Chlorobaculum parvum NCIB 8327: one gene and its partner. The protein of the gene in region 1 interacts with the protein of each later gene in a pairwise test. Links are inferred from orthologs where the notes say so. Each region holds a gene or a part of one and is shown on either strand. Other genes may lie near its edges. The genes, in order: rfaD and menB.

What was found.
Region 2: the proteins of rfaD (region 1) and menB interact in binary tests that used the Escherichia coli proteins (3 or more experiments, as listed by UniProt). The link is inferred for Chlorobaculum parvum NCIB 8327 from one-to-one orthologs.

What each region holds. Positions count from the first base shown.
Region 1 is NC_011027.1:1,375,069-1,381,460, forward strand. The notes cover bases 2,422-5,225. They hold rfaD (ADP-glyceromanno-heptose 6-epimerase), read left to right. Parts: upstream 2,422-3,227; coding sequence 3,228-4,223; downstream 4,224-5,225. Other genes in these bases: hisC (histidinol-phosphate transaminase), read right to left, coding at 2,422-2,436; CPAR_RS06385 (RNA polymerase sigma24 factor), read left to right, coding at 2,688-3,107; CPAR_RS06395 (PhoH family protein), read left to right, coding at 4,237-5,225. In the rest of the region: CPAR_RS06370 (alpha/beta fold hydrolase), read right to left, coding at 1-637; CPAR_RS06375 (RNA methyltransferase), read right to left, coding at 830-1,366; more of hisC, read right to left, coding at 1,369-2,421; more of CPAR_RS06395, read left to right, coding at 5,226-5,226; CPAR_RS10790 (4Fe-4S binding protein), read left to right, coding at 5,371-5,559; CPAR_RS06400 (4Fe-4S binding protein), read left to right, coding at 5,747-5,935; CPAR_RS06405 (Dabb family protein), read right to left, coding at 6,131-6,392. UniProt on the Escherichia coli protein: Catalyzes the interconversion between ADP-D-glycero-beta-D-manno-heptose and ADP-L-glycero-beta-D-manno-heptose via an epimerization at carbon 6 of the heptose.
Region 2 is NC_011027.1:377,495-383,850, reverse strand. Bases 1,043-3,810 are described here. They hold menB (1,4-dihydroxy-2-naphthoyl-CoA synthase), read left to right. Parts: upstream 1,043-1,899; coding sequence 1,900-2,721; downstream 2,722-3,810. Other genes in these bases: menE (o-succinylbenzoate--CoA ligase), read left to right, coding at 3,797-3,810; menC (o-succinylbenzoate synthase), read left to right, coding at 2,718-3,809; menH (2-succinyl-6-hydroxy-2,4-cyclohexadiene-1-carboxylate synthase), read left to right, coding at 1,043-1,766. In the rest of the region: CPAR_RS01860 (DinB family protein), read right to left, coding at 1-262; CPAR_RS11125 (hypothetical protein), read right to left, coding at 334-813; more of menH, read left to right, coding at 936-1,042; more of menE, read left to right, coding at 3,811-5,167; CPAR_RS01830 (hypothetical protein), read right to left, coding at 5,327-5,854; dapB (4-hydroxy-tetrahydrodipicolinate reductase), read right to left, coding at 5,858-6,356. UniProt on the Escherichia coli protein: Converts o-succinylbenzoyl-CoA (OSB-CoA) to 1,4-dihydroxy-2-naphthoyl-CoA (DHNA-CoA).

The DNA of each region.
Region 1 (6,392 bases):
TGTGATCTTCTTCACCCATGAGGTAGAGGGTCGGAATCGCCGTATCCTTTTCCTCGAAATATTTCAGAAGCGGGGTCAGCTCGTAGGTCAACCGGTACCAGCGCATGAACTCCTTCTGGGCAACCTTCTTGGCCTCGTTTACAAACAGAAGCCTCGATTGCTTGTGGCGCTCGCGCGGCATGATGATCCATGCGAAAAAGCGGTACAACCACATATAGGGAACGAAGCGCTTGAACATATTGCCCACGGCAACCAGCACCTTGGCGCGAACATTGAGCCGGATGATCGCCCCGCCCATCACCATGGAGCTGACCCGTTCAGGAGCCAGTTCGCTGATATTGCGGATCAGAATAGTGCCGAGCGAAATGCCAATGAAGTGCGCACACTCAATATTGAGATCATCGAGTACCTCGATCACATCACGGGTAACCACATCGAAATTGTAGTGCCGATCCTCCTTCGAGGAAGCCATCTGCTTGGAACGTCCATGCCCGCGAAGATCGACAAGAAGAACGTTGAAGTGCTTGACGAACTCCTTGATCTGCAAAAACCAGATCGAGGAACTTCCTCCCGCGCCATGCACGAACACTACCCAGGGGGCATCTTCGGCAATCAGATGTTTTTTGTAGTGAAGCATGCAATGTTACTGATAAGAGCCAAGGCAATGAAGGCAGGCAAAGCTTCAGGTCTGCTGTTCCGGCCGCCCATGAAGGCTGGTCAAATGCGTAAAGAAAAACAGTGCCTTATAAGAAAAACCCACGAACCGGAAAGCAACCTGAATATACAATTATTAACTATAAGAATCCGCTTCGTGTTTAAAAGTTCACCGCTACCCCCGGAAAAGCCGTACACACTCGAAAAGAGCCACCCCGGCAGCCACCGACACATTGAGCGAATGCTTTGTTCCGTACTGGGGAATTTCAAGCACGCCGTCGCACCGGGCAAGCAGCTCATCGCCGATCCCGTCAACTTCATTGCCCACAAGCAGCACGAGCGGATAATCATCGGGTTGGAGTGAAGAGTAGGAGCGGCTGTTCTCGGCGATTTCAAGCCCGAACACCTTGCATCCCTCGCCTTTCAGCACCGATAGCGCCTCCAGCGGGTCGGCGAAGTGACGCCACGGGACGGTGAGTTGCGCACCGAGAGCGGTTTTGTCGATCTCCTTGCGCGGCGGCGTGGCCGTGTAGCCGGTGATGACGATCTCGTCGATGCCCGCCGCATCGGCTGTCCTGAACATCGAGCCGACATTCCACATGCTCCGGATGTTGTGCAGCATCAGCGTCACCGGATGGCGCTCGGTAGCGCTGTAGGCCTCCGGCGTCAACCGCCCCATTTCGTCGCCGGAGAGTTGCCGGAACTCCCCCATTATCAGCAGCTCTTCAGCAGTTCCAGCAGGCGATCGTTCTCCTCGATGAGCCCGATGTTGCAGCGCAGGCAGTTCTGCATGAGCGGATAGCCCGAAACATTGCGCACCAAAACGCCCCCTTCCCGAAGTTTCGTAAACACCTCTTTGGCATTGCCAACCCTGATGATGAGGAAGTTGGTATCGCTCTCGAACACCTCGACACCGGCGATTCCGGCCAGCTCCTGCTCCATGCGCTGCCGCTCGGCGAGAATGTAGTGCACCGCATCAGTCACCAGCGAATAGTTCTCAAGCACATTGGCCAGGGTGATTTCAGCCAGGCGGCCCGACGCAAAGGGGATCTTCGGCTTGGTGATCTCCGCCATCAGCTCGGGATTCGTAATGGCGAAGCCGATGCGCATCCCGGCCAGCGCCAGCGCTTTGGACATGGTACGCAGCACGATCAGGTTTGGATAACGGTCGATCAGATCGACCACCGACTCCTGCTGCGAAAACTCGATGTACGCCTCGTCGGCAAGCACGATAGCGTCGCAAGTCGAAACGATCCGCTCGACCTCGTCGTGACTCATCGACTTGCCGGCCGGATTGTTTGGCGTCGAAAGCACGATGAAATCGACCTTCTCCCTCTCGGCTGCTGCGATAATGGCATCAACATCGAAGCTGAGATCCGGATTCAGCGGCACGCTCACAATCTCCCCCTGCAACAGCACGGCAAGCTTGTCGTAGAGCGAAAACGACGGCTCCGGAATCAACACCTTGCGGCCCGCGCCGACGCACGCCATGAAGATTGTATAGAGCATCTCGTTCGAGCCGTTGCTCATAATCACCGATTCGGCGGGCACCCCAAGGAACGAGGCGTAGGTCGCCATGCCGCGATACGGCAAAATGTCGGGATAGCGGTTCCAGGGCTCACGGCGGAACTCGTCGAGAATTTTGTCCTTGAGCCACATCGGCAGGTCGAACGGGCTTTCGTTCTGGTTGAGCTTGACTTCTGCGTCCTGACCTCCCTCGACTTTGTAGGCCTCGATCCGCTCCAGGGCTGGATTAAGCAAGGCTCTGAAATCTCTCTTCATAGTGCTGGAATTTCCGGTTTTCGACGTCTTATGGTAGAGGGTCGGAGTAACGGTCACCTCGCCGTAATAAGTTGTTTTGCCAGTCTTGGGATCATCAAACAAATACAAAGTTCCCCCATGCCAGCCAATAACCTCAGTAAGAAACGATTTTTTGCATTTTTCGGGAAAAAAAACTGGACAAGTCACTTTTTTTATCTACATTAAAACAGGACAAAATTTATCCAAGTTACAATCATAGAAAAGGAGCCATCATGATAGAGATCAAAAGAACCCCTCTGGATCTGATTGACGATATATACAGCATCGCCTACTGGATGACCGGCAGCGAAAAGGCCTCTTCCGATCTGGTGAGTTCCACGTACCTCAACACCGATTTCGATGTCGAAAAGACCGATGTACTGAAAACGTTCAGGAACTGCTACTTGGAAACCTACGGACAACACGCCGATCTGGACATTTACGAGAGCGACCACGCACCTGCAAGTCTGATGGATTCATTCAGGAAATGGACGGCAGACATCAAGCTCTCGGTGCTGCTTTCCGAAATCACCGGCCTGAAGCACGCGCAGATTTCTGAAGTCATCGGCAAACCGGTGGACACCATCAGGTTGTGGCTGTTCTGGGGACGGAAGTTCTTTACCCACGACCATCTTCTAAGGGCCTCTGCCTGAATCGTTTTGATGCCTCCATATATCCCAGCGCAAGACCGGTTTCTCCAGCGAACCGGTCTTTTGCTTTTACAGGCCAACAGGCGTATATTTTTTTGTGCACAACCATTTTGACCCTTTTTCATGATCATCATTACCGGCGGCGCCGGATTCATCGGCAGCGCCATGCTCTGGGAGCTGAACCGTCATGGTCTTAACGATGTACTGATCGTCGATGACCTTGGGCTTGCATCCGAAGGAAAATGGCTCAATCTCAGAGGCCTTCGCTACGCCGACTTCGTCCACAAAGACGACCTCCCCGTCCTCTTACAGCATAACCAGCTTCCAGACATCGAGGCGATCATCCACATGGGCGCCATCAGCTCCACAACAGAGCAGGATGCCGGCTTGCTCATGCGCAACAACTACGAGTATTCAAAGTTGCTGGCATCATGGTGCGCCGACAAAGGCGTGCGATTTATCTACGCATCGAGCGCCGCGACCTTCGGCGACGGCTCGGCGGGATACACCGATGGCACTGAACCGCTCGACCGACTGAGGCCGCTGAACATGTACGGCTACTCCAAGCATCTCTTCGACTGCTGGGCGCACCGCAACGGCATCCTCGACAAGGCGGCCGGCCTGAAATTCTATAATGTTTACGGCCCGAACGAGTACCACAAAGAGGATATGACCAGCGTGGTCTTCAAGGCCTTCAACCAGATTCGCGAACACGGGACGGTCAAGCTCTTCCGGTCGCATCATCCGGATTTTGCGGACGGAGAGCAGATGCGCGACTTCGTCTACGTGAAAGATTGCACCCGCATCATGCACTGGCTGCTGGAAACTCCTGCGGCGGCAGGACTGTTCAATGTGGGAACCGGTCAGGCGCGTAGTTTCAAAGACCTTGTAACGGCAACGTTCGACGCGCTGGAGCAACCGGTCAACATCGAGTTTATCGACATGCCCGAAACCATTCGGGAAAAATACCAGTACTACACCTGCGCCGATTGCGGCAATCTCAGGCAAGCCGGATTTACCGAGCCAATGACTTCGCTTGAAGATGGCGTGCGCGATTATGTCCGCAACCACCTGAACACCGCTTCACCGCATCTGGAAAACCGTCGGTCGACAGAATAAAACAAGGAAAACCTTGACTGAAAAAACAATCGAATTCGAAGGCATCGAGCCGGTCATTATTTTCGGGCCATACGACAGCTATCTGAAAAAAGTCCGTGAAGCCTTCCCGGACACGCGCATCAACGCCCGGGGTAATAAAATTACGATCAGCGGCGATGAACCCGAGGTAACGGCAATCGAAAAAATTTTCAGGGAGATGATCTTTCTTGCCGACCAGCACGGTGAAGTACTTGAGAACGATGTCAATGCGCTGGTCAGCCTTGCCCTCTCGCCGGTTTCGCACCCATCGATCAGCCACGCCGGTGATCAGGACGTCATCGTCGAAACAAAGGATTACGTCGTCAAGGCCAAAACCGGCGGACAACGCCGGATGGTAGCCGAAGCGAAAAAAAATGATGTAGTCTTCGCCATCGGCCCGGCGGGCACCGGCAAAACGTACACGGCGGTCGCGATTGCCGTAGCCGCATGGAAATCCAAAAGCATCAAACGCATCGTCCTGGCCCGTCCAGCCGTCGAAGCTGGTGAAAGTCTCGGCTTCCTGCCCGGTGACTTGGCACAGAAAATCGATCCCTACCTGCGTCCGCTTTATGACGCCCTGCAGGACATGCTGACTGCCGAAAAACTCAAATTCCTCACTGAGCGGCGAGTCATCGAAATCGTGCCGCTCGCCTACATGCGCGGCCGGACGCTGAACAACTCTTTCATCATTCTCGACGAAGCGCAGAATGCGTCGAGCAAGCAGATGAAAATGTGTCTCACCCGGCTTGGCGTCAACTCGAAAGCGATCATCACCGGCGACGTCACGCAGGTTGATTTGCCCAAAGAGATGGAGTCCGGCCTGATGAACGCGCAACACATCCTGAAAGGCATCAAAGGCATCAGCTTCGTCTTCCTCGACAAATCGGACGTCGTGCGTCATCGTTTGGTCAAGGATATCATCAACGCCTACGAACACCATGAAGAGGCACTCCAACCTGCCAGTTCGCCAAAGCCGAAACTTTGACCGCCCCAACTCTGTTTGTTAAAGTACAGAGGTGAACAATCAAGCGCCCGCGCCATCTCACGAAGAAGAAGCAGCGCTTACTGCACGCAAACAACTCTGCACCAGTGCGTCAAAGCCGTTTTTCAAATCCAAACCCCAACGATCATGGCACACCGTATTAACGATGAATGCACTTACTGCGCAGCATGTGAACCCGAATGCCCGGTCAACGCAATTTCACCCGGCGACAGCATTTATGTTATTGACGAAGATGTCTGCGTGGATTGTGTGGGCTATCATGACGAGCCGGCTTGCGTTGCCGTCTGTCCGGTTGACTGCATTGACAAAGTCTGAGCAGCAATCATGCATAGGTGTTGACTGGCGGTAATACACCGCGCCACACTCCGATGACAGGGGTCAGAATTTGACCTCGAAATTCTCACCTTCGGCTTGTTTTCGGGGGTGAAAAAAGTTTATATTCAAAGAATTGACCAAAACCTGTTCTTTCTGTTTTTTATAACTATCAAAGCACGTCATCAATATGGCACTGTATATCACTGAAGAATGCACCTACTGCGGTGCTTGCGAACCCGAATGCCCGGTTAACGCCATCTCCGCAGGCAGCGAAATCTACGTTATCGATGCAGCTTCCTGCACCGAGTGCGAAGGTTATGCTGATGCTCCGCTTTGCGTTGCAGTCTGCCCGGCAGAGTGCATCGTTCAGGGCTGATTCAACCTCCCTGTTATCGCTATAAAAAAAGAGGCCGCTTTCTGTGGCCTCTTTTTTTGTTGCTCAAAGCAAAGCGATTGGAAGTTATAACACTCACCGATTCTTACAGAAAACGTACCGGCGCCAAATAATCACGAACATTATGGGAGTCGCCGACAAAATCTCCACTGCTCACGATCCCTTCTCTTTCACTTCTCAGCACTCGTAATCAACCACGCGCCTCTCTCTTGACGCTCCTCCGATGAACGGTATAAGCGCTTGATGCTCCGGGTGCCGCTGGTAGGCTTCGAGCGCAACCTTATCGGTGAATTCCGACAAAAGCACCACATCGGCAGAGCTGTCGGTGCGGCTGAAATCAAGCCCGACTTCAATCGAAAGTAATCCGGGAATCTTTCCAGAAAGCGCTTCGAGCTTCTCCTTGATGAGGCGAGCGTTAACTTCCGGGCTGTTGCCATGC
Region 2 (6,356 bases), 1.0 Mb from region 1 along the record:
GGAACTGCATCGCACCATCATGCACCTCACGGGCAAATGCGGCGAGGGCACGAACGTCAAGTTCATCGGCCACCCGCGGATCGATTGGTCGGCCAGTCCACACATCCAGAAAAACCCTCTGGGTTGCGTGCAGATGCCGCAGCTTTGCAAGGAGATACTCATCCCCCTCCGCTTCCGGCTTTTGCATAACGGTGGTCAAGACAAGGGCATCCGCCCAGGCCATGTGCCGATACATATCGGTCAACAGCGTGAGTGCACTCATAGCAATTCCGATTTTAGTGGGAAAAATGCTTTCCGCAAGTTAGCGATGCTCACTCACTCACACAACCGAAGCTACCGAAGAGTCTCCGGAAAACACCTGATTCCAGCTCGTTCAGCTTTGCAGAAGATGCAATCAGAAGGGTGCGCCGAGCAGAGTTCGAGGTAGTTGCCGCTCACCATCGAGGCGATGATCCGGTCGCGCGACTGCCGGTTGACGAGCTGCGCCGCCTCCGCCGTCGTCACGATTTCGGCCTTGCCTGCCCCCGCCATCGCTTCGGCAAGCTCGTCGAGAAACACGGTTTGCGTTTCCGGCGACTCCGGATGCAACGCCCGGCAAACCCGCTCGCCGACAGCAAGGGTACGCGACTGCTGAATCATCTCGACGGCCTGTTCCTTCGCGATCCAGACTGGCTTGAAAGCCACAATCTTTTCCCGAATATGCCCGAACACCGGATCGTCAGCCGAAAATGAATTTCTGTTATCAAGCGCCGATTCTGCCTTCCGGATACCCTCGACAATTTTACCGGTTCGATAATCGTCAATCGTGCCCATGTCTCGCTAAACCATTAATTTCAAGACAAATCCGATACTACGTTTTTTCAATATAACCCCACCTTTTTGTCTTTGTCCTATATTGCTCTGAAAGCCGAAGCCTCGAAACAATCGCCTCAGCAATGCCAAACATCCCCCTGCACCTCACCACCGTCGGCAACCCGTCACTTCCAAAAATCGTGTTCCTGCACGGATTCCTCGGTTCGGGAAGCGACTGGCTTTCCTTTGCCCGGAAACTTGAGGATCGCTTTTGCAGCATCCTTGTCGATCTGCCGGGGCATGGCGAAACGGGAATTCCGGCGGATGGCGATCCGGAGCTTTTTTTCATGCAAACGGTCGAAGCGCTGGCGGGTGAGATTCGGCAGTTGAGCGCTGGGCCATGCGTGCTGGTTGGCTATTCGATGGGCGGGCGGATCGGGCTGGCGCTGACATTGCGTTATCCGGAGCTGTTCTCGAAGGCGGTGATCGTGTCGTCGTCGCCGGGCTTGCGCACGGAGGAGGAGCATGCGGCGCGGCGGAAGAGCGACGAGGGAATCGCCCGCAAGATCGAGCGGAATTTTGAGGGGTTCATCCAGTTCTGGTACGACCAGCCGCTCTTCGCGACGCTGAAAAGCCACGATCTCTTCCACGAAGTCGAGGCACAGCGCAAGCAGGGTTCGCCGGAAAATCTCGCCTGCGCGTTGCGCCTGCTCGGCACGGGCAACCAGCCATCGTTCTGGGACGAACTGCCGGGCAACCTCTTGCCGATGCTCTTCTGCGTCGGCGAGAAAGATGCGAAGTACGTGGAGATCGGCAAGCAGATGGTTGAGCTGTGCCCGCAATCGAGCCTCGAACTCTTCGAACATTGCGGCCACACGTTGCACATCGAAGAGCCGGAGCGCTTCCTCGCGAGCGTGAGCGGTTTATCGAAAAGCAAAACTGAAATATCGCTCACAAAAGAATTCGTCCCATAAGGTACTATTCGCCCTATAAGTCCCATTCCCGCATCACCTCGCACTAATCAACCGGGATTGCTTATATTTGAACTCTTTTTTCACCCCATCGGGGCGATACAGATTTTTATCAACGACCACAGACACTTTCGATATGAGCACAGTCAACTGGATTGCAGCCGGGGAGTACTCCGACATCCTCTACCACAAGGCTGAGGGCATCGCCAAAATCACCATCAACCGCCCGGAGCGGCGCAATGCGTTCCGCCCGCAGACGGTGGATCAGATGATCGAGGCGCTTCAGGATGCACGTAACGACAGCCAGATTGGCGTCATCATCCTGACAGGACAGGGCGACCTAGCGTTTTGCTCGGGCGGCGACCAGAAGATTCGCGGCAATGCCGGGTACGCCGACGAGAAGGGCGTCAACAAGCTGAACGTGCTCGATTTCCAGCGCGATATCCGCACCTGCCCGAAACCGCTGATCGCGATGGTGGCAGGCTACGCCATCGGCGGCGGCCACGTGCTGCACATGCTCTGCGATTTGACGATTGCTGCCGAGAACGCCCGCTTCGGCCAGACCGGCCCGCGCGTCGGTTCGTTCGACGGCGGCTGGGGCGCGAGCTACATGGCGCGTCTTGTTGGTCAGAAAAAGGCCCGCGAAATCTGGTACCTCTGCCGCCAGTACAACGCGCAGGAGGCGCTCGATATGGGCTTGGTCAACACGGTCGTGCCGCTCGAAAGACTCGAAGAGGAGACCGTGCAATGGTGCCGTGAAATCCTCGCCAACTCGCCGCTCGCCATCCGCTGCCTGAAGGCCGCGCTGAACGCCGACTGCGACGGCCAGGCCGGTTTGCAGGAGCTTGCGGGCAACGCCACCCTGCTCTACTACATGAGCGAAGAGGGGCAGGAAGGCCGCAACGCCTTCGTCGAAAAGCGCAAACCCGATTTCGGCAAGTTCCCGAAACACCCGTGAAGCTGCTTCATGCCGACATCTGCCGGTATGAACTCCCGTTTATTGCACCGGTCACGGTCAGGGGCGTGCTCCTCCGAAAACGCGAGGGGCTGCTCCTGCGCCTGACAAGCGAGGGGGCGACCGCATATGGCGAAATCGCCCCCCTCACCGGCCTGCACGCCGAATCGCTCGACGAGGCATTGCAAGTGCTCACCGCATTCATTCCCGAACTTTCACGACTCACTCGGAACACTTCCGCCGAACGGCTGCGGCTAATCGGCGAGACGAAGCTGCCGCCGTCGGTGGCAACAGGCATCGAAATGGCGCTCGTCAACCTCGAAGCTCTCGAAACCGGCTCGATTCCAGTTTTTCCTGACGCCTTCTCTCCAGCATCGAAAATTCCCGTCAACGCGCTGCTGGCCGGAGATACGGCGACGGTGCTCGACCGTGCGGCGAAGCGCTACACCGAGGGATTCCGCGCGTTCAAGCTGAAGGTGCGCAAAGGGCAGCTTGATGAAGCAATCGCCAGCATTCGGGCGTTTCATGACATGTTCGGCAACAACGCCGAACTGCGGCTCGACGCCAACCAGTCGCTCGATTTCGACGAGGCGGTCGGGTTCGGCAAAGCGTTGCCGCACGGCAGCATCTCGTACATCGAGGAGCCGCTGACTGATGCGGCGCTGATCCCGGAGTTCCACGCCGCAACCAGCCTGCCGTCAGCGCTCGACGAGTCGCTCTGGCAGCGTCCGGAGCTACTGGACGAGATCGGCCCCGAACCGCTCGGCGCACTGGTGCTCAAGCCAAACTGCATCGGCGGCATCGCAAAATCGCTCGACATCGCGGCCAAAGCGCATCGGATGGGCTTGCAGGCGGTCTTCAGCTCGGCCTTCGAGAGTAGCGTCAGCCTCGGTATGTACGCGCTCCTGGCCGCCGTCTCCTCGCCAAACCCGGCGGCGTCCGGCCTTGACACGGCGAGCTTTCTGGCTGATGATCTTACCGACACGCCCTTCGCCGCACCGGACGGTTTCGCCGATCCCGCCGCCGCATGGCGTGACAGCCTGCGCGTGAAACCGGAGATGATCGAAATCGTCGAGTCATGGACATTGTAGCCCACGCCGCACAGAAGTTCGGCGACCAGCCCGCCATCATCACCGCCGACCGGCGCTGGAGCTTCGGCGAGCTTGATGGCGACACCGCTCGCATCGCCGCCGCATTCGAGGCGTGCGGCGCCCGGCGCGGCGACATCGTCGCGCTCGTCGCGCCGAACAGCGCGGCAATCCTACTCGCGCTGATGGCGCTCATGCGCATGGGCGCAGTCGCCGCGCCGGTGAACCACCGATTCCCGGCAAGCCACATCGAAGGCGTCATCGCGCGGCTGAAGCCGACGATGACGCTCGACGCGGCGAAGCTCGAAACGTTCATCACTGACGCACTCAACCGGACGGAAGCGAGTTTCACTTCCGCAACGGAGATGTCGAGGCCTGTCTCAATCATCCATACCTCCGCCAGCTCCGGCAAGCCGAAAGCCGCCATGCACAGCCTCTCGAACCACTGGCACAGCGCGATGGGTTCCGCGCAGAACCTGCCCTTTGGGCCGGGCGACTGCTGGCTGCTTTCGCTGCCACTCTACCACGTCGGCGGATACTCTATGCTTTTCAAATGTCTCATCGGTGGAGGCGCGCTCGCCATGCCGTCGCCGGATGCGTCGCTTGCGGACTCGCTCACGCCCTTCCCCGTCACGCATCTCTCGCTGGTGCCGACGCAGCTCTATCGGATGCTTCGTACCGACGGTGGCCAGGAACGGCTGCGCAGCCTCAAAGCCTTGCTGCTCGGCGGCAGCGCGGTCAGCGCACCACTCCTGCGCGAAGCCATACGCGAGCAAGTGCCGCTCTACCTCACCTACGGTTCAACCGAAATGAGCACGCAGGTCACCACATCGCCTGCCCCCGTCACCGAAGCACAGGCCGACAGCGGCGTCGTGCTGCCATATCGGAAAGTTGCGATTTCACCTGACGGCGAAATCCTCGTCAAAGGCGAGTGCCTCTTCATGGGCTATCTCGAAGAAAACGGGATACGGACAGCAAGAGATTCGGAGGGCTGGTTCCACACGGGCGACATGGGTGAGCTGTCGGAGGACGCGCGGCTAAACGTGCTCGGTAGGAAGGACAGCATGTTTATTTCAGGCGGAGAGAACATCCACCCCGAAGAGATAGAAAAAGCGCTCACCTCAATCGAAGGCATCGAGGAGGCAGTGGTGGTTCCCGCGCCGGACGCGGAGTACGGCATGAGGCCGGTGGCTTGGATCAAAGCCCGGAGCGACGCGCTCGACGATGCTGCGATCATCGCAAGCCTGAGAGACAAACTCGGCAGGCTCAAGACGCCGGTTGCGCTGCATCGAATCCAGACATGGCAGACACTCCCCGGTTCAGCCAAGATCGACCGCGGCTGGTACAGAAATCACGTGTAGGAGCAGCCCGATTTGTCGGAATGCCCTCCGACGATGAGCAATCTCTCTGTCTTTGAAATCCTTGCCGTCTTTGCAGTCCTTTTTCTTTCAACGACACCCTGAAATACAACAAAAAAGGCAGCCGCGAGGGCTGCCCCCCTACAGGCAATTTGTTACCCGTTACTTGCTAACAGCGCTCTTCTTTGCCTTCCGCTTGAGCACAAACACCGTCAGGCGACCGCCGAGGCCGGAGAATGGAGCATAAAAAATGCCCGTGAAAAGCATGCTGATAATCAGATCTGCCAAGCTGATCTCTTTCGGTGCGCTGACCAGCGCAAGCATCTGACGGATGGTCTCGGCATCACCGGAATCTATGCTGCTCGCCCAGTCGGCCAGCAGCTTGAGGCTTTCGAGACCCGGCACATAGCCAAACCATCTCTCCAGCAGAAATCCGGCAAGCACCGATAACGCACCGCCGAAAAACCCGCTGACAGCGCCAAGCACGAACGACTCGGGATAGCTGAGCCGCACCTGATGACGCATGATGTAGAACCAGGCGGCAACCGCTCCCGACATGATAATGCCGGCAAAAAGGAAGGCATTGATAAGCGTCAGGTAGGGCACCGTGGTCGTCAGCAACAGCAACGCCGCGCCAAGCGCGATCGCCGTGTTTTTCGATGGACGGGCCGGAATAACGTCTATACCCATCCTTCAGGCCGAAAAGAGATCGTTCAGGAAATCGTCCATCGTGTAGAAGCCCGGCTTTGCGGCGTGCTGCTGGGCGAGCCATTCGGCGGCGCGAACGGCGCCCGAAGCGAAGCCGGTGCGGTTCTTGGCCGTGTGGGTCAGCTCGATGGTGTCCGACTCGGAATCGATAATAGCCGAGTGCACGCCGAACACCGTGCCGAGACGGATCGACGAGACCTGCAATTCGTCGCTCTGCAACTTCTTGCCGTCCTCAAGCTCACGAACGATGGTGCGCTTCCGCGGATTGTTATTCAGAACCTCCTGCGCTGCCTTGATCGCTGTGCCGCTCGGGAAATCCGCCTTGCCGGTATGGTGCTGTTCGGAGAGCGCGATGTCGAACTGCTCGAACGGAGCGATCAGGCGAGCCGCCTCACGCAATGTCCGGAAGAAGACGTTCACGCCAAGCGAAAAGTTGGCCGAGTAGAGCATCGAGCTTCCGGCGGCATTCACCTCTTCGGCGATC